DNA from 3 places in the Geobacillus sp. PK12 genome. Region 2 is predicted to be linked to each of the others. Evidence: riboswitches for the same ligand, from Rfam matches in the RefSeq annotation. Region 2 holds a riboswitch; each other region holds the start of a gene.
What was found. Region 2 has a riboswitch for S-adenosylmethionine ahead of mtnK (S-methyl-5-thioribose kinase). Riboswitches for the same ligand answer to the same signal wherever they lie in the genome.
Positions count from the first base shown of each region.

Region 1 (10,074 bases), on a different contig from region 2:
GGATCGTCCGTCCCTTGCGCATAGACATAAATGGATGTTTCCGAGCCGACAAGGGCGATGTCCGCGCCGCCGGAAAGCAGCGTCGTCATCGTTTTGTCGCCGCCCCATGTCGTCGTCAGTTCGACATCCAGCCCCTCTTCTTGAAAGAAGCCTTTTGCCAGGGCGACGTACTGCGGCGCGTAAAAAATCGAGTGCGTCACTTCGGCGAGCCGCACTTTTTTGAGCGGCTTTTCGCTTTGGCCCCCGTCATTCGTGCAGGCGGAAAGCGGCAAAAGCAAGAGAAGCGAGCATAACCATACGGCCCATTTTTTCATGTTCGTTAACCCCCTTGGTTCGCATGCGGTAAACCGTGGTTTCACCTTATCGTATGCACGCAGCAAAAATGTGTGAATGCCTAGAAAAAATGGGCGGTCAGCCGAGAACGGGCGGCGGTCGGGACGCTCCTCGCGCTCCAGGGCTTTTTCAAGATGACGCTCGGCCAAGGGGAGGCATGCAAGAGCGGCGAGGCAGTCGGACATCCCCACTTGTCCTAATGAAAGAAGGCGTTGGGGGATGATGACGGGTGGTTCGCATCATCTGTTTTCGCATAGGAAGGAGGCAGGCGTATGGACGGGGACATCATCGACCAATACCGGTTTCCGTCGCCGCATCCGGGAATCGATGTGTTCTTTGTCACCTATATGTCCCAAGGGCTGAAGGTGAAAGGATTTTTAGCGGCGCCGAAACAAAATAAGGTGTATGACGGCTTCTTGTATTTGCGCGGCGGGATTAAAAATGTGGGGCAGGTGCGAGTGCCGCGCCTTGTCCAATTCGCTTCGCAAGGGTTTGTCGTCTTCGCTCCGCTTTACCGCGGCAATGGGGGCGGAGAAGGAAACGAAGATTTCGCCGGCGACGACCGTTATGACGCGCTTGCTGGGTTTTATCTCCTTCGCCGCCATCCGCTCGTCCATCCCGGGCGCGTTCACATGTTCGGCTTCTCCCGCGGCGGGGCGATGGCGCTCCATGCCGCCCTAATGGCCGAGGGGGTCTGTTCGGTGGCGGTCTGGGGAGGGGTGGCGGATCTGGAGCTTACGTATTGGGAGCGGCCTGACTTGCGGCGAATGATGAAGCGCGTCATCGGCGGGACGCCGAACAAATGCCCGGAGCGCTACCGGCATCGAACCCCGCTTTATTATCTCGAGCGGCTCCAAGCCCCGGTGCTCATCATCCACGGCGGGCGCGATGAGAACGTATCGATTGAGCACGCCTATCGGCTTGAGCGGCGGCTGAAGCAGCTCGGCAAACCGGTCACGGCTTGGTACTTCCCTGAGTTCACCCACTATTTTCCGCCGCAAGCCAATCGCGAGACGGTGCAAAGGCTCACGGAATGGATGAAACAACAGCTGACAATGTGATACGATACAACTAGAGGGGCGGCTGCGCGCGCCGCTCGGGTGGCGGCGCGGCCGCCAACGAATCGATGGGGTGCCAAGGAGGTTGGAATCATATGGGCATGCCGATGGAGCTGCAGACGGTCATTGTGACAAAAGGAAAGGAACAGCGCGTTCAAGGAAATGTGTTTGTGTTGGAAAAAGAAGGATACCGCTTGTATCCGCTTGACGTGCCGCTTGAAGTGCGCCGGACGGTGCAAAGCGAAGCGAGCGGCGTTGCGGTCGTGAGAAAGCTTGAGTGGAAAGACAGCCGGACGACGGTGACGTATGAGCTCGTCAGCCTGTATTCGACGAATTGAACGAGGCTGCACACCACGAAGCGGCTGAATGAGAGCTGAACGGGTTCATCGGACAGGAGCGCAAACGGAAGAACGGTTTGCGCTCTTGGCTCAAGTTTTTTCCGTCTATAGTTAACTTGTGGCGTCAGGCCGATTCAGACAAGCATAAAAATAGCCTTTGCTTGAGGACTTCCTGTGCGACGTTTGATCATACCATAAAAAAAGTAGGGGGGAGGAGAAGGAGTTTGGCCGCGGAGAGCGAATATCATACGATGAATTCGATGCCGCAAGGAGGGAAAACGTGGCGAAAAAGCGAATCGATCACGACCGGTTGTTCAAGGAGCTGCTGTCGACGTTTTTCGAAGACTTTTTGCTTCTTTTCTTTCCTGACGTGTACGAGCACATCGACATCCATCATCTTTCCTTTCTCTCCGAAGAGCTGTTCACCGACGTGACAGCTGGGGAAAAGCACCGCGTCGACTTGTTGGTCGAAACAAAGGTAAGAGGGGAGGACGGGCTCGTCATCGTTCACGTCGAACATCAAAGCTATAAGCAGCGGACGTTCCCCGAGCGAATGTTCCTCTACTTCAGCCGCTTGTTTCAAAAACACCGCCGCCGCATCCTCCCGATCGCCATTTTCAGCTACGACGAACGCCGCGACGAACCTTCCTCATTGATGATTCAATTTCCATTTTTGATGGTTCTTGACTTCCGCTTTCTGACGGTGGAACTGCGCAAACTGCCGTGGCGCGAGTACATCCGCCGTGACAATCCGGTTGCCGCCGCCTTGTTAAGCAAAATGGGGTATAATGAAAGCGAGAAGGTGGAAGTGAAAAAGGAGTTTTTGCGCATCCTAGTCCGCCTCGAGCTCGATGAGGCGAAGCAGCGGCTGTTGTTTGGGTTTTTTGAAACGTATTTGCGGTTGTCCGAAGCGGAGGAAATCCAACTGCGAAACGAGGTGAGCCAAATGGAGACGAAGGAAGCGAAACAAGTGATGGAGCTCATCATCTCATACGAACAGCGGGGAATCGAGAAAGGCATTCAACAAGGAGTCAAACAAGGAATCGAACAAGGGTTGAAACAAGGAATAAAGCAAGGGATGAAGCAAGGGATTGAACAGGGACGCCAAAAAGGGATCGAGGAAGGGAAAATCGACATCGCGAAGAAAATGTTGGCGAAAGGGTACGATGTCGACACGATCCACGAGCTGACCGGGTTGCCGGCGGAAAAGATTGAACAGCTGAAGAAGTAAACCCGCCTTCGCATTGTCGTCGACCCCCAATCGTGCCAAAACCCCGGGGGATCGACGACAATCATTTTATGCGTTCGAACCTTACGGCCATCGAGGGTAAAGTCTATTGACAGAATTTGTCGGTGACGTTCATCGTCCCGATTGGCGTTTTGATTCTAATGTTGAAAAGGCAGGAGCGCAAACAATCCTTCGGTTTGCACTCTGCCATATGATGAAGCAAGACTGATTCCTTTGCTTTGTTCTGAAATAAAGTGATCATTTACAGAGGGAGCTCACAAAATAGTTCCCGTGATTTCTCCTCCTCAATCCTCTCTTTGATCATCGAAACGATTGGTGATGGAATCGTAAACACGAACCAAAAGCCAGCTCTTCAGTTTTTGATAAAACGCGCTCTTTGTCGCGCCCCCAAGCAAGGGGGCGAAGGAAAGCGGATGGATTTTCAACAATTTCCTAAAGGCGAATGGATATACTGAAGCAATGGAAGCCTCCCCCTTATTCTTGTGCAGAGTCTATTTTTTATTACCACAACTTCCCTTGTTTGTCAAGGATTTGTTCGGCATCGGAATGAAAAAATCCTCCCGATTTTCGTGGGAAGGAGGCGAAATGGGAGGCCCAAAGCAACGGAAAGAAATAAAAAACAGCCGGACAGGGAATACCCTGTCCGGCCGTGTTCTTGTTACACGAGCGGTCCGCCGAGTTTTTCGATGGACGGATCGATGTGGGCGAATTTTTGGAAGTTGGCGCGGAATTTTTGCGCCAGCTCTTTTGCTTTTTGTTCGTATGCTTGTTTGTCGGCCCATGTGTTTTGCGGCTGCAGGACGTCATCCGGCACGCCGGGGACGCGGGTTGGGATGGCGAGGCCGAAAATCGGATCTTTGACTGTTTCGACGTTGTCGAGCTCCCCTTCGACGGCGGCTTGCACCATCGCCCGGGTGTAGGCGAGCTTCATGCGGCTGCCGACGCCGTACGACCCCCCTGTCCAACCGGTGTTGACCAAAAAGACGCGGACGTTGTGTTCGGCGATTTTTTGCCCGAGCATTTCCGCGTATTCGACGGCCGGGCGCGGCAAAAACGGTGCGCCAAAGCACGTTGAGAACGTTGCTTCCGGTTCGGTGACGCCGCGTTCGGTGCCGGCGAGCTTGCTTGTGTAGCCGCTTAAGAAATGGTACATCGCTTGTTCGCGCGTCAGCTTGCTGATCGGCGGCAGGACGCCGAACGCATCAGCCGTCAAAAACACGATCGTGGACGGATGGCCGGCGACGCTCGGGTCGATGATGTTTTGGATCGCCTGAAGCGGGTAGGCGGCGCGCGTGTTTTCCGTCAGCGTGCCGTCGTCGTAATTCGGCACCCGCGTCGCGTCATCGAGGACGACGTTTTCGAGCACCGCGCCGAAGCCGATGGCGTCAAAAATTTGCGGCTCTTTCTCGCGCGATAGGTTGATGCATTTCGCATAGCAGCCGCCTTCGATGTTGAAAATACCGCGGCTTGACCAGCCGTGTTCATCATCGCCGATCAAGCGGCGGTTCGGGTCGGTCGAGAGCGTCGTTTTTCCCGTTCCCGACAAGCCGAAAAAGAGGGCGACGTCGCCTTCCTGGCCGACGTTGGCCGAGCAGTGCATCGGCAGGATGCCTTGTTCCGGCAGCAAATAGTTCATCACCGAGAAAATCGATTTTTTCATTTCGCCGGCATACTCGGTGCCGCCGATCAACACGGTGCGCCGTTCAAACGAGATGATGATGAACGCTTCCGAGCGCGTGCCGTCGACTTTCGGGTCGGCTTTAAAGTTCGGCGCGCAAATGACGGTGAATTGCGGCTCATGCACGGCGAGCTCTTCGGCGTTCGGCCGAATGAACAGCTGATGGACGAACAAGTTGTGCCAGGCGAATTCGTTGACGACTTGAATCGGCAGCCGGTATTTCGGATCGGCGCCGGCAAAGCCTTTAAACACGAACAGTTCATCTTTCTTCATTAAATAGTCGAGCACTTTGTCGTACAGTTTATCAAACGTCTCCGGAGACATCGGCTGGTTGACCGCTCCCCAGTCGATCGTTTGCTTCGTTGACGGTTCTTCGACGATGTATTTGTCTTTCGGCGACCGCCCTGTGTACTTGCCGGTCGTGACCGCGACGGCTCCGGTGTGCGTCAGCCGTCCTTCGTTCCGCTGCAGGACTTTCTCGACGAGCTCGGCGACGGACAGTTGATGATGCACGTACGGTTTTTGCAGCAATACATCAAGCTTATTCGTCATGTTTGCGATCCCCATATTCAAAACCTGCCTTCTTTTTGAAATCACTCTTGAAAATAGTATAACACATTTTTATTAATAGTCCATACTAATTGTGTGGGTTTTTCAAACTTTATTTTGCCCAATGTGTCGATTTCCTTGAGGAAAGAATTTTCTCGGCTGGAAATGATAAAAAATGAATTTTGATAGTTGACTTTGCCGATTCCATTGCGATAAGATAAGTCATTGAACGGATACTCTTATCCCGAGCCGGTGGAGGGACAGGCCCGATGAAGCCCAGCAACCGTCACAACTGTACATGTGTGAAATGGTGCTAACCTGTGGCAAGGCGCAGTCCTTGAACGATAAGAGTGAAAGGAAGCAATACGATTGCCATGACCTTTCCTCAGCCGTTACAGGAAAGGTTTTTTATATTGCGAAGGGAAAAAGGGAAATGAGTTCCGTGTTGCCACATTATGCCAAGAGGAGGAAACAAACCGAATGTCAGCCAAACGCCGCTTGTTTACTTCAGAGTCTGTGACGGAAGGACATCCGGATAAAATTTGCGACCAAATTTCTGACGCCATTTTGGATGCCATTTTGGAAAAAGATCCGAACGCCCGCGTCGCCTGCGAAACGAGCGTCACGACCGGGCTGGTGCTCGTGAGCGGGGAAATCACGACATCAACATACGTGGACATTCCGCGCATCGTCCGCGATACGGTCCGGGAGATCGGCTACACGCGCGCCAAATACGGATTTGACGCCGATACGTGCGCGGTGCTGACGTCGATTGACGAACAATCGCCGGACATTGCGATGGGGGTGAACCGGGCGCTTGAGGCGCGCGAAGGTCAGATGACTGACGAGGAAATTGAAGCGATTGGCGCCGGCGACCAAGGATTGATGTTTGGGTTCGCCTGCAATGAGACGGAAGAATTGATGCCGTTGCCGATTTCGCTTGCGCACCGCTTGGCGCGCCGATTGGCGGAAGTGCGCAAAACGGATGTCTTGCCGTACTTGCGGCCGGACGGGAAAACGCAAGTGACGATCGAATACGATGAAAACGGCAAACCGGTGCGCGTCGATACGATCGTCGTTTCCGCGCAGCACCATCCGGAAATTACGCAAGAGCAAATCGAGCGCGACATTAAAGAACAGGTCATCAAGCCGGTCGTGCCCGCAGAGCTGCTTGATGAGAACACGAAATATTTCATCAACCCGACAGGACGGTTTGTCATCGGCGGTCCGCAAGGGGATGCTGGGTTGACGGGGCGCAAAATCATCGTCGATACGTACGGCGGCTACGCCCGCCACGGCGGCGGCGCGTTCTCGGGCAAAGATCCGACGAAAGTCGACCGCTCGGCGGCGTATGCGGCCCGCTATGTCGCGAAAAACATCGTCGCGGCAGGACTGGCCGACAAATGCGAAGTGCAGCTTGCCTACGCGATCGGCGTCGCCCGCCCAGTTTCGATTTCGATCGATACGTTCGGCACCGGCAAAGTGTCGGAAGACATTTTGATTGAGGTCGTGCGCAACAACTTCGATCTCCGCCCGGCGGGCATCATCAAAATGCTCGACCTTCGCCGCCCGATTTACAAACAGACGGCTGCTTACGGCCATTTTGGGCGTACGGACATCGACCTGCCGTGGGAGCGCACCGACAAAGCCGCCTTGTTGAAAGAACAAGCGCTGGCGTTGGCGGACAAGTGATGAAAGAAAAAGAGCTGCCTGATCACGGCAGCTCTTTTTTGTTGGCGCACGATGTCCGCTGTTGCTGCAGCGCTTTGTAATACTGCCCTTTCTCGACATATTCGCGGCGTATGCGCTCCATTTCACGGATGTCGTCTTCCGTCAGTTCGCGGACGACTTTCGCCGGCCGGCCGAGGGCGAGCGTGTTGGGCGGAATTTTTTTGCCCGGCGGCACTAAACTGCCGGCGCCGATAAACGCGCCTTCCCCGATTTCCGCGCGGTCCAAAATGATCGAGCCCATGCCGATGAGCGCGTTTTTGCGAACGATGGCGCTGTGCAAAATGACTTGATGGCCGACTGTTACACCGTCTTCAATGATAAGCGGATTGTTTGGACTTTGATGCAAAATTGAGTTATCTTGAATATTGACCCGGTTGCCAATCACCGTTGGCGCCACATCGCCGCGAATGACGGTATTGAACCAAATGCTCGTCTCTTCGCCGATCACGACATCGCCGGTGATCGTCACATAGTCGGCGATAAAGGCGGAGGCGGCAATTTGCGGCGTTTTGCCTTTGTATGGGTAAATCATGGGCGTTCGTTCCTTTCTGCTGCAAAATCGATCGTTCACCATGTATTGTACAACGCTGCGTCCAAATCGCCAACGAAAGTGAGCGCGCCTGATCGGGATTGGTGAAAAACGTTTCGTTTCGCCCGATGAGTGGTTGGGATCGGGAAAGAAGATCCGATTTCACAAAGCTTCTCAACGTGAGAAGAACCGTTGTTGAGCGGTTTTTTCATTCCATCGCCAACCCTTTTATGGTTTGCCCCGGCCGCATTGATGGCAATACTGGAAGACGAGATCGCAGGCTGTTCAGACGCGAAACGATTTTGGTTGCTGATAAGATGGAAATGCTAGGAGACGAGACCATGGTGTTTGCACCTGAGGTGAGCCGATTGAACATTCCGAAAAACCCCATCGCCTTGATGAAAATGGTGTATCGTGACGTGCTTCCGCTTGTCCACCGCGAGCTTGCCTATTGGCGGCGCCAGGCCGAGCGCATTCCCGACCCGGAATTGCGGCGCCAGGCCTTGGCGAGCATCGCTTCGAAAACGTTCCATTGCGAAGGCGGCTCCATTTTGGCGCTCTTGGCCGGAGAAAACATGGAGGATTGCATCCGCTTTATCGTGGCTTACCAGACGATCAGCGATTATTTGGATAATTTGTGCGACCGCAGCACCTCGCTCGATCCGCTCGACTTTCGCGCCTTGCACGATTCGATGCCGGACGCTTTGACGATCGGCGCGGAGCCGTCGAACTATTACCGCCATCGCCGCGAACAGGAAGACGGCGGCTATTTGCCGGCGCTCGTCCGCACGTGCCAAGAGGTGCTCGAGACGGTGCGCCATTATGAGACGATCGCCCCATTTTTGCATGAATTGGCCGGATATTATTGCGACTTGCAAGTGCATAAACATGTCGAAGCGAGCGATCGGGTGCCGCGGCTGGAGAAATGGTTCGCGCAATACAAAGACGCCTTGCCGCCGATGGAATGGTATGAGTTTTCCGCCTGCTCCGGTTCGACGCTCGGCATTTTCTGCCTCGTCGCCTATGCGTTTGGCGAATCGCTGCCGCCGGAGATGGCGAGACAAGTGCGCGACGGTTATTTTCCGTACATTCAAGGACTGCACATTTTGCTCGACTATTTGATCGACCAGGAGGAAGACCGGGACGGCGGCGATTTAAACTTTTGCTTTTACTATCCGAATGAAACGGTGATGCTTGAGCGGCTTTGCCATTTCATCGAAGAGGCCGACCGCCATGTCGGCGCCCTTCCGCACGGCGAGTTTCACCGCCTTATTCACCGAGGGCTTCTTGGGTTGTATTTGTCGGATGCCAAGGTGAAAAAGCAGCGCGGGCTGCGCCGGCTGGCGCGCCGGCTCGTCCGCGCCGGCGGGGCGGCGTCGCAGTTTTTCTATTGGAACGGAAAAGCATACCGCTTTTGGCAGGAGCGGCAAAAACGGCTGTCCTTTTCATAAGGGCGGCCGTTTGCTTGTATTGGCAAGAGCAGTGGTTCGTCGGCGGATCGGACGGAATCAGGCGCCCCCATCCGCCCGATTCTCGAGCGCGAGCAAAAACGGCGGGTTGTTTTGCCGATTGATGAATTCGTATTTCAAGGCATGGACGCGCCGTTGATCAAGAGAACGGACGTAATCAAGGAGCGCGTCGCGTTCGCGCTTTCCTTCCGGATGGCCGTGGTAGACGACAAGAACGATGACGCCGCCCGGCTTCATGACGGAAAGCAACTGGCGGACCGCTTCGATCGTCGATTCCGGCTGGGTGACGATTTGCTTATTGCCGCCCGGCAAATAGCCGAGGTTGAACACCGCGCCGGCGATGCGCCCGTGTACATCGGCGGGAAGCGCCTCAAGCAGTTCACTATGGCTTCGCTCGAACAACGTCGCCCGCCCGCATAGCCCATGTTCCGCGAGGCGGGCGGAAGCGGCGGTGATGGCCTCAGGCTGAATGTCAAAGCCGAACACATGGCCTGTCTCCCCGACGCGTTCGGCCAAATACACGGTGTCGTGCCCGTTGCCGACGGTCGCGTCGACGGCGATGTCGCCTTCGTTGACCGCTTGATCAAGCAAAAAGCGGGCAAACGGCAAAATGTTCATCAAAGCCATCGGTTGGCCCCTCCTTGTGATCGTTTCATCGTTTACGTTGGCAGGCGTGTCGCTGCGCCAAAGATGCCGGATGCCATCGTTTTTCCCTAAAAGACTGGTGATTTAGTGAAAAGTCGCGGAAAACGGACTTTCTTCTCAAATGGGGAAGTCCTGTAACATCAACGCTTCTCTTTCAGCCGAAAACAGCGGGTTCGGCGAAATCGGTCGTTTTTCACCAGTCCTCTAAAGCCTCGCCATCCTCTGCGCCGACGTGACAGAAAACCTTGAGCTGACCGACATCGGCCTGATTGAGCTGAACGAAGATCCCCACGTCGGCATTGTAACAAAAACTTCATGGAAAATCGATCGCTGCCAATCATTGGCGTGATACGGCCGGCCTATGCGGCGCATAGTAAACATGAGGGAATATCACGAAACGAGGTGAGCGCATGGCGACAAGACAATCCGTTGAGGAATTTTTGCAGCGGTGTGAAGATGTGATCCGCTACGCGAAAGAGCAATATACAGAAGCGC
Region 1 covers NZ_SDKL01000020.1:22,905-32,978, forward strand. Annotated here, with positions in the region: gene ETR37_RS08375 (ABC transporter substrate-binding protein) at 1-314, opposite strand, end outside; gene ETR37_RS08380 (alpha/beta hydrolase family protein) at 606-1,394, shown strand; gene ETR37_RS08385 (DUF2584 domain-containing protein) at 1,487-1,729, shown strand; gene ETR37_RS08390 (Rpn family recombination-promoting nuclease/putative transposase) at 2,010-2,960, shown strand; gene pckA (phosphoenolpyruvate carboxykinase (ATP)) at 3,637-5,223, opposite strand; SAM riboswitch class I at 5,442-5,556, shown strand; gene metK (methionine adenosyltransferase) at 5,686-6,897, shown strand; gene ETR37_RS08405 (gamma carbonic anhydrase) at 6,920-7,468, opposite strand; gene ETR37_RS08410 (tetraprenyl-beta-curcumene synthase family protein) at 7,807-8,916, shown strand; gene mnmM (tRNA 5-(aminomethyl)-2-thiouridylate-methyltransferase MnmM) at 8,974-9,561, opposite strand; gene ETR37_RS08420 (YtzC family protein) at 9,990-10,074, shown strand, end outside.
Region 1: linked by a shared signal. The riboswitch ahead of metK (methionine adenosyltransferase) and the one ahead of mtnK (S-methyl-5-thioribose kinase) in region 2 are both predicted to bind S-adenosylmethionine.

Region 2 (10,074 bases):
TTTCGAAAACGTATAAATTTCGACGCCGACGTCTTTCGCCCCATCGACTTCCAGGAAGCTGACCGGTTTCCGGCCGTCAAAGCCGATCGCCCCATAAGCGAAATCGTGCACGACGGCAATGCCGTGCTTGGCGGCAAACGCCACCGTCTCCGCGAAAAATTCCTTTGTCGCCGTTGCGCCGGTCGGATTGTTCGGATAGTTTAAAAACATGAGCTTCGCTCGGTCGGCCACTGCCGCCGGAATGGCTTCATAGTCCGGCAAAAAACCGTTTTCCGCAACAAGCGGCATCATTTCCATCCGCGCGCGGGCAAGCGCGATCCCCGACCAATAGTCCGGATAGCCCGGGTCCGGGGCCAGCACCACATCGCCCGGGTTGACGAGGCAAAGCGGCAGCTCGACAAGCCCGGCCTTGCCGCCGAACAAAATGGCGACTTCGCGGTCTGGATCGATGTTCACCCCGTATTCACGCGCGTAAAACGCGGCGATGGCTTCTTTCAAAAAGAAGTAGCCTTGAAACGGCGAATATTTATGGTATTTCGGATTAGCCGCCGCCCGCTGCATCGCCTCAACGATATGCTTTGGCGTCGGCTGATCCGGGTTGCCTTGCCCTAAATTGATCACGTCGCATCCGGCCTTGATTTTCTCCCCGACTTTTGCGACAAGCGAGGCGAAAAATTGCTTTGGCAGCTGCTCAAGCAACTCGGAAAAAGGAATTTCCATCGTCATCGCCCACACCTTCTTAAAAAATTCTTGAAATTCTAGTGCAACATCATATATCGTAAAAAGCAAAATGTAAAGCAAAATTTTTTCGAGGTGAAAACTCATGACGATCCGCATCGCCTGCCTCCAGCTTGATATTGCGTTTGGCGACCCGAACGAAAACGAACGGCGCGCGGAAAGCGCCATTGAATCGGCCGTCAAGGACGGCGCGAATATCATCGTGCTGCCGGAATTATGGACGACCGGCTACGATTTGACGCGCCTAGATGAGATTGCCGACGAAGGCGCCGAACGGGCCAAAGCGTTCGCCTCCCGCCTAGCGCAAGCACACAGCATCCATCTCGTCGCCGGCTCGGTCGCTAAAAAAACAACAACCGGCGTGACGAACACGATGATCGTGGCCGACCGGAACGGTCAAATCGTCAGCGAATATAGCAAACTCCATCTGTTCCAATTGATGGATGAACATTTGTATTTGCAGCCGGGAAGCAGCTTAGGCTTGTTTTCGCTCGACGGGCTTTCATGCGCCGGGGTCATTTGCTATGACATCCGCTTTCCGGAGTGGATTCGCGCCCATGCTTTGGCTGGGGCGGAAGTGCTGTTTGTCGTCGCCGAATGGCCGCTTCCCCGCCTGCACCATTGGCGGACGCTCTTGATGGCGCGGGCGATTGAAAACCAATGCTACGTCGTCGCCTGCAACCGGGCTGGCCGCGACCCGAACAACGTCTTTGCCGGCCATTCGCTCGTCATCGACCCATGGGGCGAAGTGATCGCCGAGGCGGACGAGAAGCCGGGCATTCTCTCGGCCGACATCGATCCCGCGCTCGTTGCGGACGTCCGCGCGCGCATCCCGGTGTTTGCCGACCGCCGGCCGCACGACTATGAAACGGCAAAAAATTTTTTCAAAACGTATTGACAATCGATTGGCCGACCATGTATCATTCGAATCAAGCAACCAAACAATTGAGAACATCGTGAAAATTCCCGAAACTGAATACAAGAAATCGGTACTCTTATCAAGAGTTGGCTGAGGGAATTGGCCCAATGAAGCCCAGCAACCGACCGTAATACTATCGTGAGATAGGGCGCACGCCAAGGGCGGCGCCGGAAGCGTCATGCTTCCGCAGGGCACGGTGCTAAGTCCAACAGAAAGACCGATGTCTTTCTGAAAGATAAGAGGCGCGAAGAACGAATGAATCTTCAAGCCTCTTTCCGTATGCGAAAGAGGCTTTTTCATTTGCCGGAAACGCCGAGTTTTAGCGCGCGTCAGAACCGGCATTTGAAAACGAGCGAAATGAAAAAAGGGGGAACAAGGCAATGACCACTGTTCAAACATCGGTTTACGAACCGCTGACCGAACCGAAGGCGGTATCTCTCGCTGTCCGCCTCGGCTTATTCCGCGACGGGGCGCCTCTTTTGTGCCGCGAGATCGGCGACGGCAACTTGAACTTAGTGTTTCATATCGTCGACCAAGAAACAAAGCAAGGCGTCATCATCAAACAAGCGTTGCCGTACGCCAAAGTGGTCGGCGAAAGCTGGCCGCTTACGTTAAAGCGCGCCGTCATCGAAAGCAACGCGCTGCGCACGTTTGCGAGCTATGTGCCGCAATACGTGCCGAAAGTCTACTATTCTGACGAATCGCTCGCCATTACGGTGATGGAAGACTTATCCCGTTTGCAAATCGCCCGCAAAGGGCTGATCGAAGGGAAAACGTATCCGCTTTTGTCCCAGCATATCGGCGAGTTTGTCGCCAAAACGGCATTTTATACGTCTGACTTCGGCATGAACCAGCAAGAGAAAAAGAAATTGGCGCAAAGCTTCGTCAATCCGGAACTGTGCAAAATTACCGAAGACCTCGTCTTCACCGACCCGTTTTTTGACCACGAAACGAACAACTTTGAAGACGAATTGCGCCCAGACGTTGAAGCGCTTTGGCGCGATGACCGACTCCACCTAGAAGCAGCAAAGCTGAAGCGCAAGTTTTTAACCGAAGCCGATGTGCTCTTGCATGGCGATTTGCATACCGGCAGCATTTTCGTAAGCGCCGACGAAACGAAAGTGATCGACCCAGAATTCGCCTTTTACGGTCCGATCGGGTTTGACCTTGGCCAATTTTTCGCCAATTTGCTGTTAAATGCGTTGTCCCGCTCTGAATTAGAGCGCCAACCGCTCTTTGACCACATCGACCGGACATGGGACGTCTTTGCGTCCGTGTTCTCAAACCTTTGGCGCACCGAGAGCGTGGAAACGTACGCCGCGACGCCGGGCTTGCTCGAGGACGTGCTCCGGCACGCGTTCATCGATGCTGTCGGCTTTGCCGGCTGCGAAGTCATCCGCCGGACGATCGGCCTCGCCCATGTGGCGGACCTTGACGGCATCGAGCACAAAGATGAACGGCTTGTTGCCAAACGGCATGCGCTCCGCCTCGGCCGCCGCTTGATCATTGAGCGGGCTGAGCTGACAGGAACGGATGGCTTCCGCCGGCTGCTCGCCGAAACCAAGCAGTAATGCCATTCGATCCGGCCCGCCGGCGACGGGCCGGACAAACGAACAACGCCAAAAGAAAGGAAGACAGCAATGAGCACATTTGCCATCCCGCGCTCAGTCGAATGGCGCGAGACGCATGTGACGATTTTAAACCAACAAAAACTTCCAACAGTCACGGAATATATCGACTTGCACACCATTGAAGACGTATATGACGCGATCGCCACGCTGAAAGTGCGCGGCGCGCCGGCGATCGGCATCACTGCCGCCTATGGCTTGGCGCTCGCCGCTTCGAGCTATGACACCGAGTCGGTCGATGAATTCCGCCGTCGCTTGAAACGAGATCGTGACTACCTAGCCAGTGCCCGGCCGACTGCCGTCAACTTGTTTTGGGCGCTCGATCGGCTCGTCACCGCTGCGGCCGACGCCCTTTCCGTCAACGAGGCCAAAACGACGCTCGTCCACGAAGCGATTCGCATTCAAGTGGAAGATGAGGATGTGTGCCGCCGCATCGGCGAATACGCGTTGTCGCTCTTTCGTCCGGGCGATCGGGTGATGACGATCTGCAACGCCGGCTCGATCGCCACCGCCCGCTACGGAACGGCGCTCGCCCCGTTTTATTTGGCGAAAGAAAAAGGAATTGAACTATCCGTTTACGCTCTCGAGACGCGGCCGGTGTTGCAAGGGGCGCGCCTGACCGCTTGGGAACTGATACAAGCGGGCGTTGATGTGACGCTCATCACCGACAACATGGCAGCGCAAGCGATCAAGGCGAAAGGCATTGGCGCCATCATCGTCGGCGCCGACCGGATCGCGCAAAACGGCGATACGGCGAACAAAATCGGCACGTTCGGCCTGGCCTTGCTCGCGAAGTCGTTTGACATTCCGTTTTACGTCGCTGCGCCGTTGTCCACGATCGATTTGACGACGAAAACAGGTGCGGACATCCCGATCGAAGAGCGCCATCCGGATGAAGTGACCCACATCGCCGGCGTACGCATCGCCCCGGAAGGCGTCAACGTATACAATCCGGCGTTTGACGTAACGCCAAACGAACTCATTACCGCGATCATTACCGAAAAAGGCATCATTCGCGGCAATTACAACGCAACGCTGCCATCATTATTCACAAAGGAGGAGCAACATGAAACGATTTAAGGCCTTATCTTCCCTTTTTCTTCTTTTCTTTGCCGTGTTCTCCATCTTGACTGGCTGCACACACGAGCAAGATGCCGTGAGCTCCAAGCCAGCCAACGGAGCCAAGACCACGAACAACAAAACGGAAACGACATCCAGCCACTCGACGGCAACAAGCGACGAGCAAGCGGCCATTCCTGAAAAGTTGAAAAAGCCGGTGAAAATCGCCGCCATTATGCAACTGTCCATCGGCACGTTCTCATCGCAATACATCGCCGGCGTCAAAGAACAAGTGCAAAAATTCGGCGGCGAGGTGCAAATTTACAACGCCGACAACGATTTAACCAAAATGGCATCGTACGTTGAGACGGCCATTACGCAAAATGTTGACGCCATTTTGCTTGACCACGGCCGCGCCGATGCGCTCGAAGGCCCGGTGAAAAAAGCCGTCGCCAAAGGCATTCCAGTTGTGGCATTTGACAACGATTTGAACATTCCCGGCGTCACCGTCATCGACCAAGACGACTACAGCCTCGCCTGGAAAACATTAAAAACGCTCGCAGAAGACTTAAACGGGGAAGGCAACATCGTCACGATTTGGGTCGGCGGCTTTACCCCGATGGAACGCCGCCATATCATTTATGACGCGTTCAAAAAACGCTATCCGAACATTAAAGAAATTGCCAAGTTTGGCACGGCGAGCGCCAACACAGCTTTGGACACACAAACGCAAATGGAAGCGATTTTGAAAAAATACCCGAACAAAGGCGACATTGACGCTGTCTTCGCAACTTGGGACGAGTTCGCCAAAGGGGCGACGCGCGCCATCGAGCAAGCTGGGCGCACGGAAATTAAAGTGTACGGCATCGATTTGAGCGATGAAGACTTGCAAATGATCCAAAAACCAAACAGCCCATGGGTGGCGACAACGGCGACCGACCCAGCCGAAGTCGGCCGCGTCCAAGTGCGGTTCGCGTATCAAAAAATCGCCGGAGAAAAAACGCCGAACATTTACTCGCTTGAGCCGCATTTAGTGAAACGGTCCGATCTTCCGGACAAACAAGTGTCGATGAATGAGCTTTCGCAATACATCCCGGGCTGGGGGCAATCCAATGTCGCCATCTCGCCGTGGATGAAAACGTTGGAAGCCCAGGTGAACAAAAAATGAACGGGTTGTCAATGCGGGGCATGGAAAAATCGTTTGGCGCCGTGCGCGTGCTTGACGGCGTGGACTTCGACGTTCGTCCTGGCGAAGTCCACGCCCTTTTGGGCATGAACGGCGCCGGCAAAAGCACGCTCATGAACATTTTGGCCGGCGCCATTCCTCCCGACGCCGGCACGATCACGATCGATGGCGTCAACTGCACCTTTTCGTCGCCGCTTGACGCGAAACGAGCCGGCATCGGCTTCGTCGTCCAAGAGGTCGACACGGCGCTTTTCCCAGGATTGCCCGTTTACGAAAACTTGGCGGCTGATGAGCTCGCTGATGTGAAGAAACAGCCGATCCGCTCGCTGCGCCGGGAAAAAGAACGGGCCGCTGCTCTGCTTCGCCGCGTCGGCCTTGCCATTTCGCCGGCAAAGCTCGTGCGCGACTGCTCGCTCCATGAAAAACAGCTGATCGTGCTCGCCAAAGTGTTGTCATCGAATGCGCGCTACATCATTTTGGACGAACCGACCGCCGCCTTGAGCGAAGCCGAAACGAAGCGGCTGTTTGCCATCATCACGGAACTGAAACAGCAAGGCGTCGGCTTTATTTACATCTCTCATAAACTGAAAGAAGTGCAGGAAATCGCCGACCGGCTGACGATTTTGCGCGACGGCCGCGTCGTCTACCATGGTTCCGCCCTCGGTTTGCCGCTTGAAGACATCGTCCTTCATATGACCGGAACAAGGCGAGCCGCCGCCATGAAACAAACGCGCGCGCATGGAAGCGACATCGCCTTTGCCGTCCGTGGGATCACGATCGAAAAAACCGGCACGACGGTCGATCTTTACGCCCATCGCGGCGAAATCGTCGGCATCGCCGGCTTGGTTGGCGCCGGCAAAACGGAGCTCGCTGAAAGCCTCATCGCCCACCGGAAGACGTCTGGCGAATGGCAACTTGACGGCCGGCGCTATACATTTTCATCGCCGCATGAAGCGATTGCCGCCGGCCTTTGTCTTATTCCGGAAGAACGGCGCAAACAAGGGCTGTTCTTGCCCGAGTCAGTGAAAACGAACTTGACCGTCCGCCTTCTTTCCCGCCTGTCGCGCTGGCAATGGATCAGCCGGGCGAAAGAAGCGGCTGAAGCCGACGGGCTCGTCCGCTCGCTAGGTGTTCATCCGCCGTCAAGCACCACCGTCGTTCGCCACTTGAGCGGCGGCAACCAGCAGAAAGTCGTCATCGGCAAATGGCTGAACACAAACGCGCGTGTTTTTCTATTCGACGAGCCCACGAAAGGAATCGATGTCCACGCCAAACAAGAGGTGTTTTCCATCATCCGTGCTCTCGCCGATGAAGGAAAAACAGTACTATATTTTTCGAGTGAATTTCACGAGCTTCTTGAGGTGTGCGACACCATCTACATCATGGCTGACGGCCGGCTACTCACCCGCCTGCCGGCCGCTGAACTGACGTATGAACAGCTTGTTTACTATTGCAGCGGAGGTGAGATCCATGAGCCAGCCAGCCGTTTCCGCGCCGCCGTCGAAAAAAGCGGCGCCGTTCATTCTTGAATTTTTGTATAAACATGGCACACTGCTTGCCATTTTGGCTGTAATCGCCTATTTTGGCCTGACACAAGACCGGTTTTTCACCTATGAAAACTTCAGCGACATTTTGCGTTCCATTTCCATCGTCACCTTGGTGGCCATTGGCATTACATTTTCGCTCATCGTCGACGGCTTCGATTTGTCGGTCGGTTCGACAGTGAGCTTGGCGACGATTGCCAGTGCGGCGGCGCTTGTCTTGCATCGCCAAGAAATTTTCGTCACCTTGCTCGTGCCGCTGTTGCTCGGCGTCGCCGTCGGGCTGCTTAATTCGTTGTTGATCGTCAAATTCAAACTGCCCGATTTGCTCGCAACATTGGCGACGATGTACGCCATTAACGGCGTGCAGCTCACCTATACGAAAGGGTTTTCGATCTACAACGACATGCCGCTGCCTGATGGCGGCACGGCGCCGGGCAAATTCATTCCTTCCTTTTTATTTATCGGCCAGGGAGAGCTGTTCGGCGTACCGTTTTCTGTCTTGCTTATGCTGTTTGTCGTCATGGCCGCTCATCTGTTTTTAACGTACACGAAACCCGGCCGCCTCTTTTATTTGACCGGGGAAAACCGCGAGGCGGCAAGGCTCTCAGGCATCCCAGTCAACCGCTATCGGACATATGCATACGTCATCAGCGGGTTTTTTGCGGCCTTAGGCGGCATCGTCCTTGCCTCGCGCATCGGCACCGGGCAAGTGTCGGCCGGCGCCTCTCTTTTAATGGACAGCGTCGCCGCCGCCTACATCGGCTTTTCCGTCTTTGGCGCCGGCAAGCCGAACGTCATCGGCACATTGTTCGGCTCGATTTTAATGGGCGTGTTGCTGAACGGCTTGACGATGATGAACGTCCCGTATTACGCCCAAGACATTATAAAAGGCGCCATTTTAGTCGGCGCCCTCGCCTTGTCGCATTGGCAAAAAAAATAACGCCCGATCTCTGCCCCCGTGGATGGCAATCCTCGGGGGCAGACGCGTTTTTCATATAGATGCAACGAAGAAGTTTACCATATCCTTGACGGAAAAGCGGTTTGTCCATTTTCGACTGTCGAAGGCAAGCAACAGGCTTGCCCCGTCACGCCTTGGCGTGACGGAAGACCGAACAACCACCTGCTTCACAGACCCATATATGGGTCTTTAAGCGGCGTTGTTCGGTCGCCCGACAGTCGATCAAATACTTGATAAAAGCTATAAATGGTAAAGCTTCAAATTGCATCTATATAGACAAGCCATCAGCTTCTTTTTCCGCCTGCTCCATTGCAGCATCCGCATACAACGCCTTCCAAACTCTTTGCCTGTTCCACGAACGCAAGAGCGTCATCTACGTAAGCGGCGCTCAAGCTCCAACAGCTTCGCCTTCACATCGGTGCGGCTTCCGGCATAGCCAATGAGAGCGCCGTTTTTGCCGACAACACGGTGGCACGGAACGAGAATCGACAGTTCATTCGCCCGGTTTGCCTGGCCGACGGCGCGCACCGCTTTCGGGCGGCCGATTTGCGCGGCGATGTCAGCGTATGTCGCCGTCTCGCCGTATGGGATGCGGCAAAGCGCCGCCCACACCTCTTCTTGGAAGGCTGTTCCCTTCCACTTCAGCGGCAAGTCAAATGCTTGGCGTCGACCGTGGAAATACTCATCCAGCTGCCTAAGCGCGCGTTCAAGAAGCGGCGACTGGCTTTTGACAGCCGGATGTTCGCCGGCGAACGCGCGCCATTCTTCTGGAAACAGCTCGACTTTGACAATCGCGTCGCCGTCGGAGGCGATGTAAATGTCGCCGAGCAGCTCTGAGCGGTATACTGCATATTCAATCGTCATCGTCGTCCTCTCTTTCCATTCGTTCGATCGGCAGCGTGATATGGAACGTCGTGCCGACGCCGACTTCGCTTTCCACTTCAATTTTCCCTTGGTGCTCTTCTATGATTTTATAGCTGACCATCAAGCCGAGGCCGGTGCCGCGTTCTTTCGTCGTATAAAACGGCTCGCCAAGCTTTTTGATTTTATCTTTTGGAATGCCGCATCCTTGGTCGGTGATGGAGATGCGCACATAGCACCCGGCGCGGGTGATGCGCACCGTAATGTCCCCGCCTTTTGGCATCACTTCGATGGCGTTTTTCAAAATATTGATGAACACTTGCTTCAACTGATTCGGCTCGCAATACACCGGCGGCAGCCCGCGCTCGAAGTCGGCGATGATTTGCACGTTGTGCATCATCGCTTGGGCGCTGATCAAATCGATCGTGTCTTGCATAATTTTGCAGATATCATTTTGTTTGTACTGCACCGCCTGGGGCTTCGCCAGGACAAGAAACTCGGTGATGATCGACTCAATCCGTTTCAATTCCGACATAATGACATTAAAATACATCGAATAGTCGCCGTCAATGCTTCCTTGCAACAGCTGAATGAAACCCTTTAGCGCCGTCATCGGATTGCGGATTTCATGGGCGATGCCGGCGGCCAATTCCCCGACGACGTTGAGCGTATCCGACTTGCGCAGCTGCAGCTCCATCTCCTTGCGCTCGGTCACATCGCGCAGCATCATCATCCCGACGCCGGGAATCACTTCCTTTTTCAGTGAAAACTCAATAATTCTCCCTTTTCCCTCGTCGAAAAATTCGACCTCGCCGCTCGCTTCGCCGGTGCGTTGGCATTGTTGAAGCAGCTTATTGAGCTGGCGGCGCGCCCGCTCCGGAACGAGCTCGACCACCATTCGGCCAAGCAGCGCCTCCTTTTCGACGGAAAAAATGCCGCAGACAACCGGATTGGCGTCGATGATCCGATGCTTGGCATCCCAAAGCAAAATACCATCCATCGCATGATCGAAAATGCTCCGGAACTTTTGCTCGCTTTCGCGCAGCTCGCGCTCGATTTTCCGCCGCTCGCTCACATTGCGGAAAATCGTCAAGTGGTACCCGTCGATCGCTCCTTTTTTCATGGTGAACTCGAGCTGCTTATCCTCACCGTTCGGCATATGAAACGTCAGCTCGTCACGG
Region 2 covers NZ_SDKL01000002.1:325,985-336,058, reverse strand. Annotated here, with positions in the region: gene ETR37_RS02160 (pyridoxal phosphate-dependent aminotransferase) at 1-726, opposite strand, end outside; gene ETR37_RS02155 (carbon-nitrogen family hydrolase) at 824-1,636, shown strand; SAM riboswitch class I at 1,731-1,899, shown strand; gene mtnK (S-methyl-5-thioribose kinase) at 2,038-3,228, shown strand; gene mtnA (S-methyl-5-thioribose-1-phosphate isomerase) at 3,298-4,365, shown strand; gene ETR37_RS02140 (sugar ABC transporter substrate-binding protein) at 4,352-5,512, shown strand; gene ETR37_RS02135 (sugar ABC transporter ATP-binding protein) at 5,509-7,059, shown strand; gene ETR37_RS02130 (ABC transporter permease) at 7,001-8,014, shown strand; gene ETR37_RS02125 (methylated-DNA--[protein]-cysteine S-methyltransferase) at 8,402-8,896, opposite strand; gene ETR37_RS02120 (PAS domain-containing sensor histidine kinase) at 8,886-10,074, opposite strand, start outside.

Region 3 (10,074 bases), 180 kb from region 2:
CGATGACAAGAATTTTTCTTTGCAGTTGCTGTTCTAAGGTGACGTTAGCCATGAACAACCTTCCTTTCTTTGGCGGCCGCTTCTTTTTCGTGAATGTAGCGGACGAGCTCGACCGTCATGTCGTAGCGCAAGAACGGCGTGATCAAATAAATGCCGTTAAACAAATCAAACGCAGCGTCAATGAGCGATTTGGCGATAGCGATGCCTTCCTTGGCTGCTTGCACCGGGTCACCGCTGCAGGCGGCCATGCGGGCGCGAATCTCGTCAGAGAGCGTAATGCCCGGCACTTCATGATGCAAAAAGTCGGCGTTGCGCGCGCTCACAAGCGGCATAATGCCGATGTAAATCGGTGTGTCAAGATGCTTGGTCGCTTCGTGCACTTCAACGATTTTCTCTTCCGAGTAAATCGGCTGGGTCAAGAAATAGTGGGCGCCGCATTGAATTTTTTTCTCCATTCGCTCAACTGCTTTATCCAAATGGCGGACGTTCGGGTTGAACGCAGCGCCGATCGAGAAGTTCGTTTTTTGCCCAAGCGGTTTGCCCGAGTACGACAGCCCTTCGTTAAACTGGCGGATCAAGCGGATCAAATCGAACGATGATAAATCATACACCGACGTTGCTCCTGGGAAGTCGCCGATTTTCGACGGGTCGCCGGTAATGGCGAGCACATCGGTGATGCCGAGCGTATGCAAGCCCATCAAATGCGACTGCAAGCCGATCAAATTGCGATCGCGGCATGTAATATGCACAAGCGGGCGGACGCCGAGCCGCTCCTTGATGATCGTGGCGACAGCGGCGTTGCTGATGCGCGGCGTGGCAAGTGAGTTGTCAGCTAACGTCAGCGCGTCGATGCCAGCGTCATGGAGCGCTTTCGCCCCAGCGAGAAACTTGTCAATGCCGAGTTGCTTCGGCGGATCGAGTTCGACAATGACCGAGCGGCGCGTGCGGGCGAGCTCGGGAAGCGGAGTCGGCGCGGGCCGATCGGCTTGCACCGATACAGATGCCGTGCGCCGCTTCACCGTTTTTTCCGTCACCGGCGTCCGGTCGGCGAGCGCCTTTGCCATTGCCTCAATATGTTTCGGCGTCGTGCCGCAGCACCCGCCGATCAAGCGCACCCCTTGATCGCGGAACGCTTTGGCCGCCTCTTCAAAATATTCCGCGTTCGTCTCATAGACAAGCCGGCCATCGCGGTAATCCGGGAGGCTGGCGTTCGGATACGCCGACAAAAACGCCTGCTTCGGCAGCGGCACTTCCTCGAGCGACCGAAGCATATGATATGGACCGAGACGACAGTTCAGTCCGACGACATCGGCTCCGAGCGCCTCTAGGCGGGCAAGGGCGTCCGCGAGCGGCGTGCCGTCTTGCAAAACGCCGACTTCATGGAGCGACACATGGGCGATGATCGGCAAATCCGTTTCTTTGCGGGCGATGGCAAGCACCGTCTCCAACTCTTCCAAATCGTAATACGTCTCGAACAGCACGCCATCAACCCCTTCAGCCAGCAGCACAAACAGCTGCTCGCGAAACGTCCGTTTCACTTCTTCGAGCGTGACGACGCTTTTGTTTAACGTGCGTAGCCCCCCGATCGTCCCGAGCACGTACGCCCGCCCGTTCGCCGCTTGCCTGGCGAGCCGCACCGCCGCGCGGTTGATGGCCGGCACCTCATCTTCAAGGCCGTAGCGGGCGAGTTTCACATAGTTGGCGCCGTATGTATTCGTCTGAATGACGTCGGCGCCCGCGGCGATATACGCTTCATGAATATGGACGATTTCATCTGGATTGGATAGATTCAATTCTTCAAAACAACGGTCAATGCCGTGCGAATATAAAAGCGTTCCCATCGCCCCGTCGGCGATGAGAATGCGCTCTTTCAACTCATCCAGCAATCCCACGTTCGATTCCCCCGTTTCTCCGTAGTAAAAGAAAAAAGCCTTCTATAAGAAGAAGACTTTTCATTCGCTTCTTCTTATCTTCCAGGCTTCCGCCTGTCTGGATTTAGCACCTTGGCCGCGGGCCAGGTTGCTGAGGGTTCACCGGGCCAGTCCCTCCCCCTCTCTTGATAAGAATGTCGTATGCAATTGTTCGGCAGCGTTTTGATGATTACTATATAATTTAATGTATTTTTCGAAATTATTCAATACGGTGAAGCAAGGAAATTTCAAAAAAGAATTTCTCGGATCAACGCTTACCTTGTACCAAGCTCTTAAAAGCATCTCTGTTTCATTTCAATAGCATGAAATATGTCGAAATATGTAAAAAAGACAAAATTGTCGAACGATTTCTCTTTTTTTTTAGAGTCAAGGTGTATGATTAAAATGGATGATATTAACAAGGAATTTACTAGAAACCGCATCGCAGACAGGAGTGAAGTGGGTGAAACAATGGTCGTGGCCGTATTTTATTCTGATTAGCCTGCCGCTTGTTGTGTTGATTGGAGTTGCTTTTCGCCTAAAAGCGGCCAGCATGCCCATCAAAATAGGATTTATTGTATTGGTGCTGCTTTACGGCGGGGTTTATTCTCGTTTAGTGCGAAGGATGAGATAGACACAGAATGTTTTTGAAAAAAGTTTTGGCTCTTCACCACAACATGTACTTGACAAGCAATACAGCTTCCTGCACAAAGATTTGAAAAAATCACTGATTTGTTGATTTTCCCTTACAAGCGTAAATAGAGTTCAGAAAAAATCAAGTACAACTTTTGGTGAAGAGCCAAGCAGGAAAAGGGGAAGAAATAGATGGAACCGTTATTTTCATTGCAAAACTTGACGTATCGCTATGATGGGGGAGCCACGATTTTTCAGCAATTCTCATTTTCCATTTTTTCAGGGGAGACCGTGCTTCTCACCGGCCCCAATGGAGTGGGGAAAACGACTCTTTTGCATATTATTTCGGGATTGCTCGATAAAGGAGAGCTGCATTATCAAGCCTTTTATAAAGGCAATCCGATTCAGCTTCCCGACATGCGCGCTCATTTGTCTTATGTGACATCCGAGACTGTCATGTTTTCAAAATTGACGGGTTATGAAAATATCGAATGTTTCCGGCTTTTATGGAAGCTGGATCAACAGTACGTCCGCAAAGCGAACGAATTATGCAGTCTGCTTGGAATGGAGGAGATGCTCCCGCTCCCGGTGGATCAGTATTCATTAGGAACAAAACAAAAACTGCATATTGCGATTGCTTTAGCCCGCCCGGTCGAATTGTATTTGATGGATGAACCGTTCAATTCCCTTGATAGGCTAAGTCGCGATCGGTTGGCGGAGTGGATTCAAGGCGACCGTCAACATGCTTATCTCATTGCTTCTCACGTTCATCAAGAGCGCTTCCCTGGCTCCCGCATAATCTCGCTTACACGTCCAAACAATGAAGATAAAATAGAAAAATGACGGCGGGATCTTCAGGAAAAATTCAGTTTTCATACGTGTGATCAAGGATTTTTCCGTTGCACTTTCCACTCTCCTATGTTCTAATTAGGAATAGTGAACATCAAGAAGACGGGGGGCTGGAAGTGAACGGGGAAGAGATCATCCGCTTCGAGCGAGTGACGAAGGAATACGACGGAACGGTCGTATTGGATGACGTCAGTTTTGCGATGGAGCGCGGGAAGTTTTATACGCTGCTTGGCCCGTCAGGGTGCGGGAAGACGACGATTTTGCGGCTGATTGCCGGGTTTATCGAACCGACGGAAGGAACGATTTATTTCCACGGGAAGCCGATTCAAAACGTCCCGCCGAACAAACGGCAAGTCAACACTGTCTTTCAAGACTATGCGTTGTTTCCTCACCTCGATGTGTTTGAAAACGTGGCATTTGGCTTGCGCGTGAAAAAGATGAAAGAAGCGGACATCCGCCAAAAAGTGAGCGAAGCGCTCCGGTTTGTCAACTTGGAAGGCTATGAGCGCCGCCGCATTCAAGAGATGTCCGGCGGCCAGCGTCAGCGCGTCGCGATTGCGCGGGCGATTGTGAATGAGCCAGAAGTGTTGCTCTTGGATGAGCCGCTATCGGCCTTGGATTTGAAGCTGCGCACGGAAATGCAGTATGAACTTCGCGAACTGCAGCGCCGCTTAGGGATTACGTTCATTTTTGTCACGCATGATCAAGAAGAAGCGTTGGCGATGTCCGATTACATTTTTGTTCTGAATAAAGGGAAAATTCAGCAGTTCGGGACGCCGAAAGACATTTACGACGAGCCCATCAACCGATTCGTCGCCGATTTCATCGGGGAATCGAACATTTTGTCGGGGCGCATGATCGACGATTTCCTCGTCGAATTCGCGGGCAAGCGGTTTGTTTGCGTTGACCGCGGCTTTGCCCCGAACGAACCGGTTGATGTCGTCATCCGCCCGGAAGATTTGGAACTCGCAGCGCCGGAAGACGGGCAGATCGTCATCCGCGTCGATTCGCTCTTATTCCGCGGCGTCCATTACGAAATTTGCGGCTATGATGAAAACGGCAACGAATGGCTTGTCCATTCGACGAAAAAGGCGGAAGTCGGGGAAACGGTCGGCCTCCGTTTTGAACCGGAAGCGATTCACGTCATGCGAGTCGAAAGGGAGGATGAGGGCGCATGACGGAACGGGCGTGGCGAAACTGGTATTTAATCCCTTATGGCATTTGGTTGGTGTTGTTTGTCATCGCTCCGATCGTCTTTTTATTATATGAATCGTTTTTGGATATAGACGGACATTGGACGGTGGCGAATTATGAAAACGTGTTGACGCCCATTTATTTAAAAATGATGGCGTATTCGTTTTGGTACGCGTTTTTGATTACTCTTGTGTCGCTGTTGATTGGCTATCCGACCGCCTATTGGCTGACAAAGACGAGGCACAAGCAGTTATGGCTGTTGTTGCTCATCTTGCCGATGTGGGTGAATTTGCTGCTGAAGGTGTATGCGTTTTTAGGGCTGCTCGGCACGTACGGGCTGGCCAACGCCCTGTTGCAGACGCTTGGCATTGGAGCGCGGCAGCTGTTGTTTACCGATTTCAGTTTTGTGTTTGTGTCGGTGTACATTTTTATTCCGTTTATGGTGCTGCCGATTTTCAACGCGCTGGAGGAGCTGCCGCCATCGCTTGTCGATGCCGCCCGCGATTTAGGCGCTTCAGCGTGGACGACGTTCCGCCGCGTCGTTTTCCCGCTCACGCTTAGTGGGGTGAAGGCCGGCTGCCAAGCGGTGTTCATCCCGTCGTTGTCGTTGTTTATGATTACGCGCCTTGTCGCTGGCAACCGCGTCATTACGCTCGGCACCGCCATTGAACAGCATTTTCTTGTCACCCAAAACTGGGGAATGGGGGCGACGATCGCTGTTGTGTTAATGATCGCGATGGCGGTCATCGTCGGCCTGACAGGAAGTGGAAGAAAAGAGGGAAGCCGATGAAACGGACGCATTGGTGGGGACGTGTGTACCTGTTAGCCGTGTTTGCCGTGATGTATACGCCGATTGTGTATTTGATGTATTATTCGTTCAACAGCGGCGGGACGATGCACGATTTTCAATCGTTCACGTTGAAGTGGTACCGCGACGTGCTGTCCGACGACCGCTTGCTCATCATCGTTTTGAATACAATCGTCATCGCGCTGCTGTCGGCGGCGGTCGCGACCATACTTGGGGTCATCGGGGCGCTCGCCATTTACTATGTCAAGCGGCAGCGAACGAAAAACGCTCTTCTCGCTCTCAACAACGTGCTGATCGTCAGCCCAGACGTCATCATCGGCGCTTCGTTTTTGCTGTTGTTTACGATCGCTGGCATTCAACTAGGGTTTACATCTGTGCTGTTGTCCCATATCGCTTTTAGCGTGCCGATTGTCGTGTTGATGGTGCTGCCGAAACTCGAGGAAATGAGCCCGACGCTGATTGATGCGGCTAGAGATTTAGGAGCAGGGCCTTGGCAAGTGCTGTCAAGCGTCGTGCTGCCGTTTTTGGCGCCAAGCATATGGGCGGGCTTTTTCATGGCGCTTACGTATTCGCTCGATGACTTCGCCGTGACGTTTTTTGTCACGGGAAATGGATTCTCGACGCTGTCGGTGGAAATTTATTCGCGGGCGCGCCAAGGCATTTCGCTGTCCATTAACGCCCTGTCGACGCTGTTATTTTTATTTACGATGCTGCTTGTCATCGGTTATTATGTGCTCAGCCAAAAAGGCGGCCGAATGTACGGGATAGGGGGGCGAAAGTAGGTGAAACGGCTTGTCCAAGGGTTTGCGGCCGTGTTTATCGCGGCGTTCGTCCTCATGTTCATCACCCACCGGTTGAACGAAGCGGAAGGGTACGGCGGAGGCAAAACGGTGACCGTTTACAACTGGGGCGATTACATCGACCCTGCGCTCATTCGAGAGTTTGAAAAAGAGACAGGGTGGAAAGTGATTTACCAAACGTTCGATTCCAACGAGGCGATGATGGCGAAAATCGCCCAAGGCGGGGCGACGTTTGATGTCGCCGTTCCGTCCGATTACGCCATCAGCAAAATGATCGAGGAAAAGCTGCTTCTGCCGCTTGATCACCGAAAGCTTCCCAATTTGCAATATATCGAACCGCGGTTTCTCAACTTGCCGTTTGACCCGCACAACCGGTATTCAGTGCCGTATTTTTGGGGAACGGTCGGCATCGTCTACAACCGCGAGATGCTTGGCGGCAAAAGAATGACGAGCTGGAACGACTTATGGGATCCAAGCTTGCGCAATCAAATTTTGCTTGTCGACGGGGCGCGGGAAGTGATGGGGATGGCGTTGAACAGCCTCGGCTATTCGCTGAATGACACGAACAAAGCCCATTTGCAAGAAGCGAAGCGGAAGCTCGACCGGCTTATGCCGAACGTGAAGGCGATTGTCGGCGATGAAATCAAGCTGCTTCTCGCCGACGAGGAAGCGGCCATCGGCGTCGTCTGGTCAGGCGACGCGGCCGAAATCATTGCCGAAAACGATAAGCTCGACTATGTCGTGCCGAAAGAAGGCTCCAACTTATGGTTTGACAACATGGTCATTCCGAAAACAGCGAAAAACATCGAAGGAGCGCACGCGTTCATCAACTTTATGCTCGACCCGAAACACGCGGCGCAAAACGCCGAGTATGTCGGCTATTCGACGCCGAATAAAAAGGCGCTTCGCTATTTGCCAAAAGACATCGCGGGCGATCGGCGCTTTTACCCCGATTTGGATTCAGCAGGGCATCTCGAAGTGTACGAAAACTTAGGAAAACACATGCTCGCCTACTACAACGAGCTGTTTTTGGAGTTTAAGATGCAGCAAAAGTAACCATATAGATGCAACGAAATCGTTTCACATATCCTTGACGAAAAAGTGGCTTATCCATTTTTGACTGTCGAAGGCACAAGCCACAGGCTTGCCTCCGTCACGCTTTAGCGTGACGGAAGACCGAACAACGACTCGCTTCACAGACCCATTCCTGGGTCTTTAAGCGGCGTTGTTCGGTCACTCGACAATCGGATGCAATGACCGGTAAAGTTAAAGCTTTACATTGCATCTATACAATCAGAGCAGGCGCCGCCCTCTGTAATAGGGAGATGGGCGCCTGCTTGTCGTTTGCGTAAAGGGTTGCGCCGCTTCCCTAGCACGCGGGAACGAAGAAGCCCATGGGCGGCTTCACATACAAGAAGGGATCGGACGCAGGGAAGAAGAATAGAAAGACATGATATGATGAAAAAGAGGAGGTGGGAACGTTGCCCAATCATTTGCCTATGGAAGAAAATGTGATGGATATGCTCATCGGCGGCTTTTCGGTTGTGATGTTGATCGCGGTTGTGACAATCGTTTTTCTTTGGCGAAGGAATCGAGAAGGGCGAGTGTTTCTGTGGATATTGGCCCATTTCTTGTTGCTGTCTCTGGCTGTTTCATTTGCGCTGAAGGCGATTTCCTTTGATCTTACCCATGCGCAGGCATCCGAAGAAATCTCCCTCCTTCTTGGCAAGGCGGGGATGGCGTGGGGAGCGGGGATGGTTTGTTTGTTGGTCGGTATTGTGAAACTTTCAAGGCGCTGACCGTGATCCCGATAAGCGATAGGATTGGGAAGGAACAACAAGCAACAAAAAGAAGCCATCCACCTTTATCGGCTGACGGTTCCGAGGGGTGGATGGCGTTTGCAAGATGATTCGAGTAAGGAGTTGCCTATGTTGTTTTTCGATTTCTTGGTATGGTCAGTGTTTTCCAGTTGTTTGTGTTCAGCTGTTTCGCGATATAGACGATTTGCCCGATATGATACGAATAATGGTACATTTGCCGCTCAATGGCTTCGATGACGGAATGGGGTTCGCCGCGGATCGTGACCGTCCGCAACAAATCCGTTTCTTGCAGTTCGTTCAGCGTCTGAAAGAAAGCAGACCACCCCTTTTCCCAGCAATCCATGACTTCTTTGCGCGTATGGAAGTCGTTAATAAACTCATCATCGCGGTTTCGGTCCGGTTTTTCCCCATCCGATGACAAAAAGTCTGTCCAGCGCGACACCATATTTCCGCTCATATGTTTGACAATGATGGCGATGCTGTTTGTCTCCTCATGAAAGCAATGGAACAGCTGTTCCTCCGAACATTGGTCCATAGCCCGTTCGGCGGTCTTTTTCATGTCGAGAAAGCGCGCGCGCACCACTCGCAAATATTCTTGGCCGATGTTCATTCACACACCTCCGTCAAAGAAATGCCATCTCTTTTATTCGCCGTCGATGCGGTGATTTCTTTCTATGTGACGGCAAAAAAAAAAAAAGCAACGCCTTGGGCGGACATGACTATGGGTCATGTTTTCGAAGCAGGCGAGTGAATAATCTGATCATAGCGGCACGCTTCTTTGCCCGTGTTGATCAACTGATGTTCGCAGCCGGCGTCGGAATAAAGAGAGCTCTCTTCGCGCAAGATGTCCGTGTTATGAAAACTCCTTTGCTTTCCCTGAGTGCCGAGGATTCATTCGGCATGGTCGCGAAAACATCCTCTCGATTTTCGCCGAAAGGGTGCAAAAGGTGAGGGATAACGTCCACTCTTTTAGACGTAGCTTCCGATTTTTCCATTTTTTCTCGCCCAATGCCATTGTTGCTTCAAGACCAATGAGCCCATGGCCAGCCAGAATAGCGAGATACCGAGAGCAGGAAAGAATACGGGCCATCCTTCATTCACTCCTTGCACGGCCCAAGAAAGAGGAGAAAAGCAGTTGAGAATATGAAACGCTGTCGGCAATACATTCGAAGATAGAAAAAATCCTGAGAAGATCAATAAATAATAAAGCAGCACCTCGGTAACGGCTCCCACTTGCTTTAAGCGAAGGGACAGCCCTAAAATGAACACGCCGATTCCCGTCATCCCGATGAGGCTGACGCCGCCAAAGATGACGATCTCCGTTATCATGGATGCGATTCCCGAGAGAATTTCGGAAAATCCGATCATCAAAGCCGCACAAATGAAAAAGAGCGTCACCCACATGGACGATAACGCGATTTCAGCGATCACTACGCCGATCAAAATTTTCCATGGAGCAGTCTTGGTGGAAAGCACTTGCTCGGCGGTGCCGAGATACGCTTCTTCGATCACCGTGTTGCCGAGCTTCGAGATCAAATGAGCGCTTAAGTACCAAAGGCTGAAACCGAACAGTTTGACCGTCGCTTCTTTTCCGGTCTGTATCGGGCTTGCGTACAGCGTGCCGAGAAAAAAGACAAATTTAATGATAAGTCCAACGGTAAAATCGAACCAATACCGGCGATACTCTGCCCTTTTTTTCAAAAAGGACGCCCATACGACATTCAAAATTTGCGGGGACAACCGACTCACCTCCTTAGACGGATAGGTTGGAACGAACAGCGGCCAAAAAATGAGTTTCAAGGTCGGCTGGAGTGGAAAAATGTTCTTTTGTGCCGCTCCAAACGATTTTTCCGTCTTGGATAAAGACAAACTTATTTCCAACGGCGTGGGCAAAAGGAATGTCATGGGTGGTGATGAGAACGGCTTTCCACCATTGGCTTTCTTCCGTTAACATGGTTCGGATATGATGCTGCGACTCCACATCAAGGCCAAGAGTCGGCTCATCAAGGAACAAAAACGGCGCTCCTTTCATTAAGGCGATCGCAAATGCCAGTTTTTGT
Region 3 covers NZ_SDKL01000002.1:147,131-157,204, forward strand. Annotated here, with positions in the region: gene metH (methionine synthase) at 1-52, opposite strand, end outside; gene ETR37_RS01145 (bifunctional homocysteine S-methyltransferase/methylenetetrahydrofolate reductase) at 45-1,892, opposite strand; SAM riboswitch class I at 1,964-2,066, opposite strand; gene ETR37_RS19010 (hypothetical protein) at 2,374-2,544, shown strand; gene ETR37_RS01150 (ABC transporter ATP-binding protein) at 2,736-3,386, shown strand; gene ETR37_RS01155 (ABC transporter ATP-binding protein) at 3,509-4,570, shown strand; gene ETR37_RS01160 (ABC transporter permease) at 4,567-5,376, shown strand; gene ETR37_RS01165 (ABC transporter permease) at 5,373-6,176, shown strand; gene ETR37_RS01170 (ABC transporter substrate-binding protein) at 6,177-7,250, shown strand; gene ETR37_RS01175 (hypothetical protein) at 7,676-7,993, shown strand; gene ETR37_RS01180 (DUF1572 domain-containing protein) at 8,121-8,624, opposite strand; gene ETR37_RS01185 (ABC transporter permease) at 8,984-9,763, opposite strand; gene ETR37_RS01190 (ABC transporter ATP-binding protein) at 9,768-10,074, opposite strand, start outside.
Region 3: linked by a shared signal. The riboswitch ahead of ETR37_RS01145 (bifunctional homocysteine S-methyltransferase/methylenetetrahydrofolate reductase) and the one ahead of mtnK (S-methyl-5-thioribose kinase) in region 2 are both predicted to bind S-adenosylmethionine.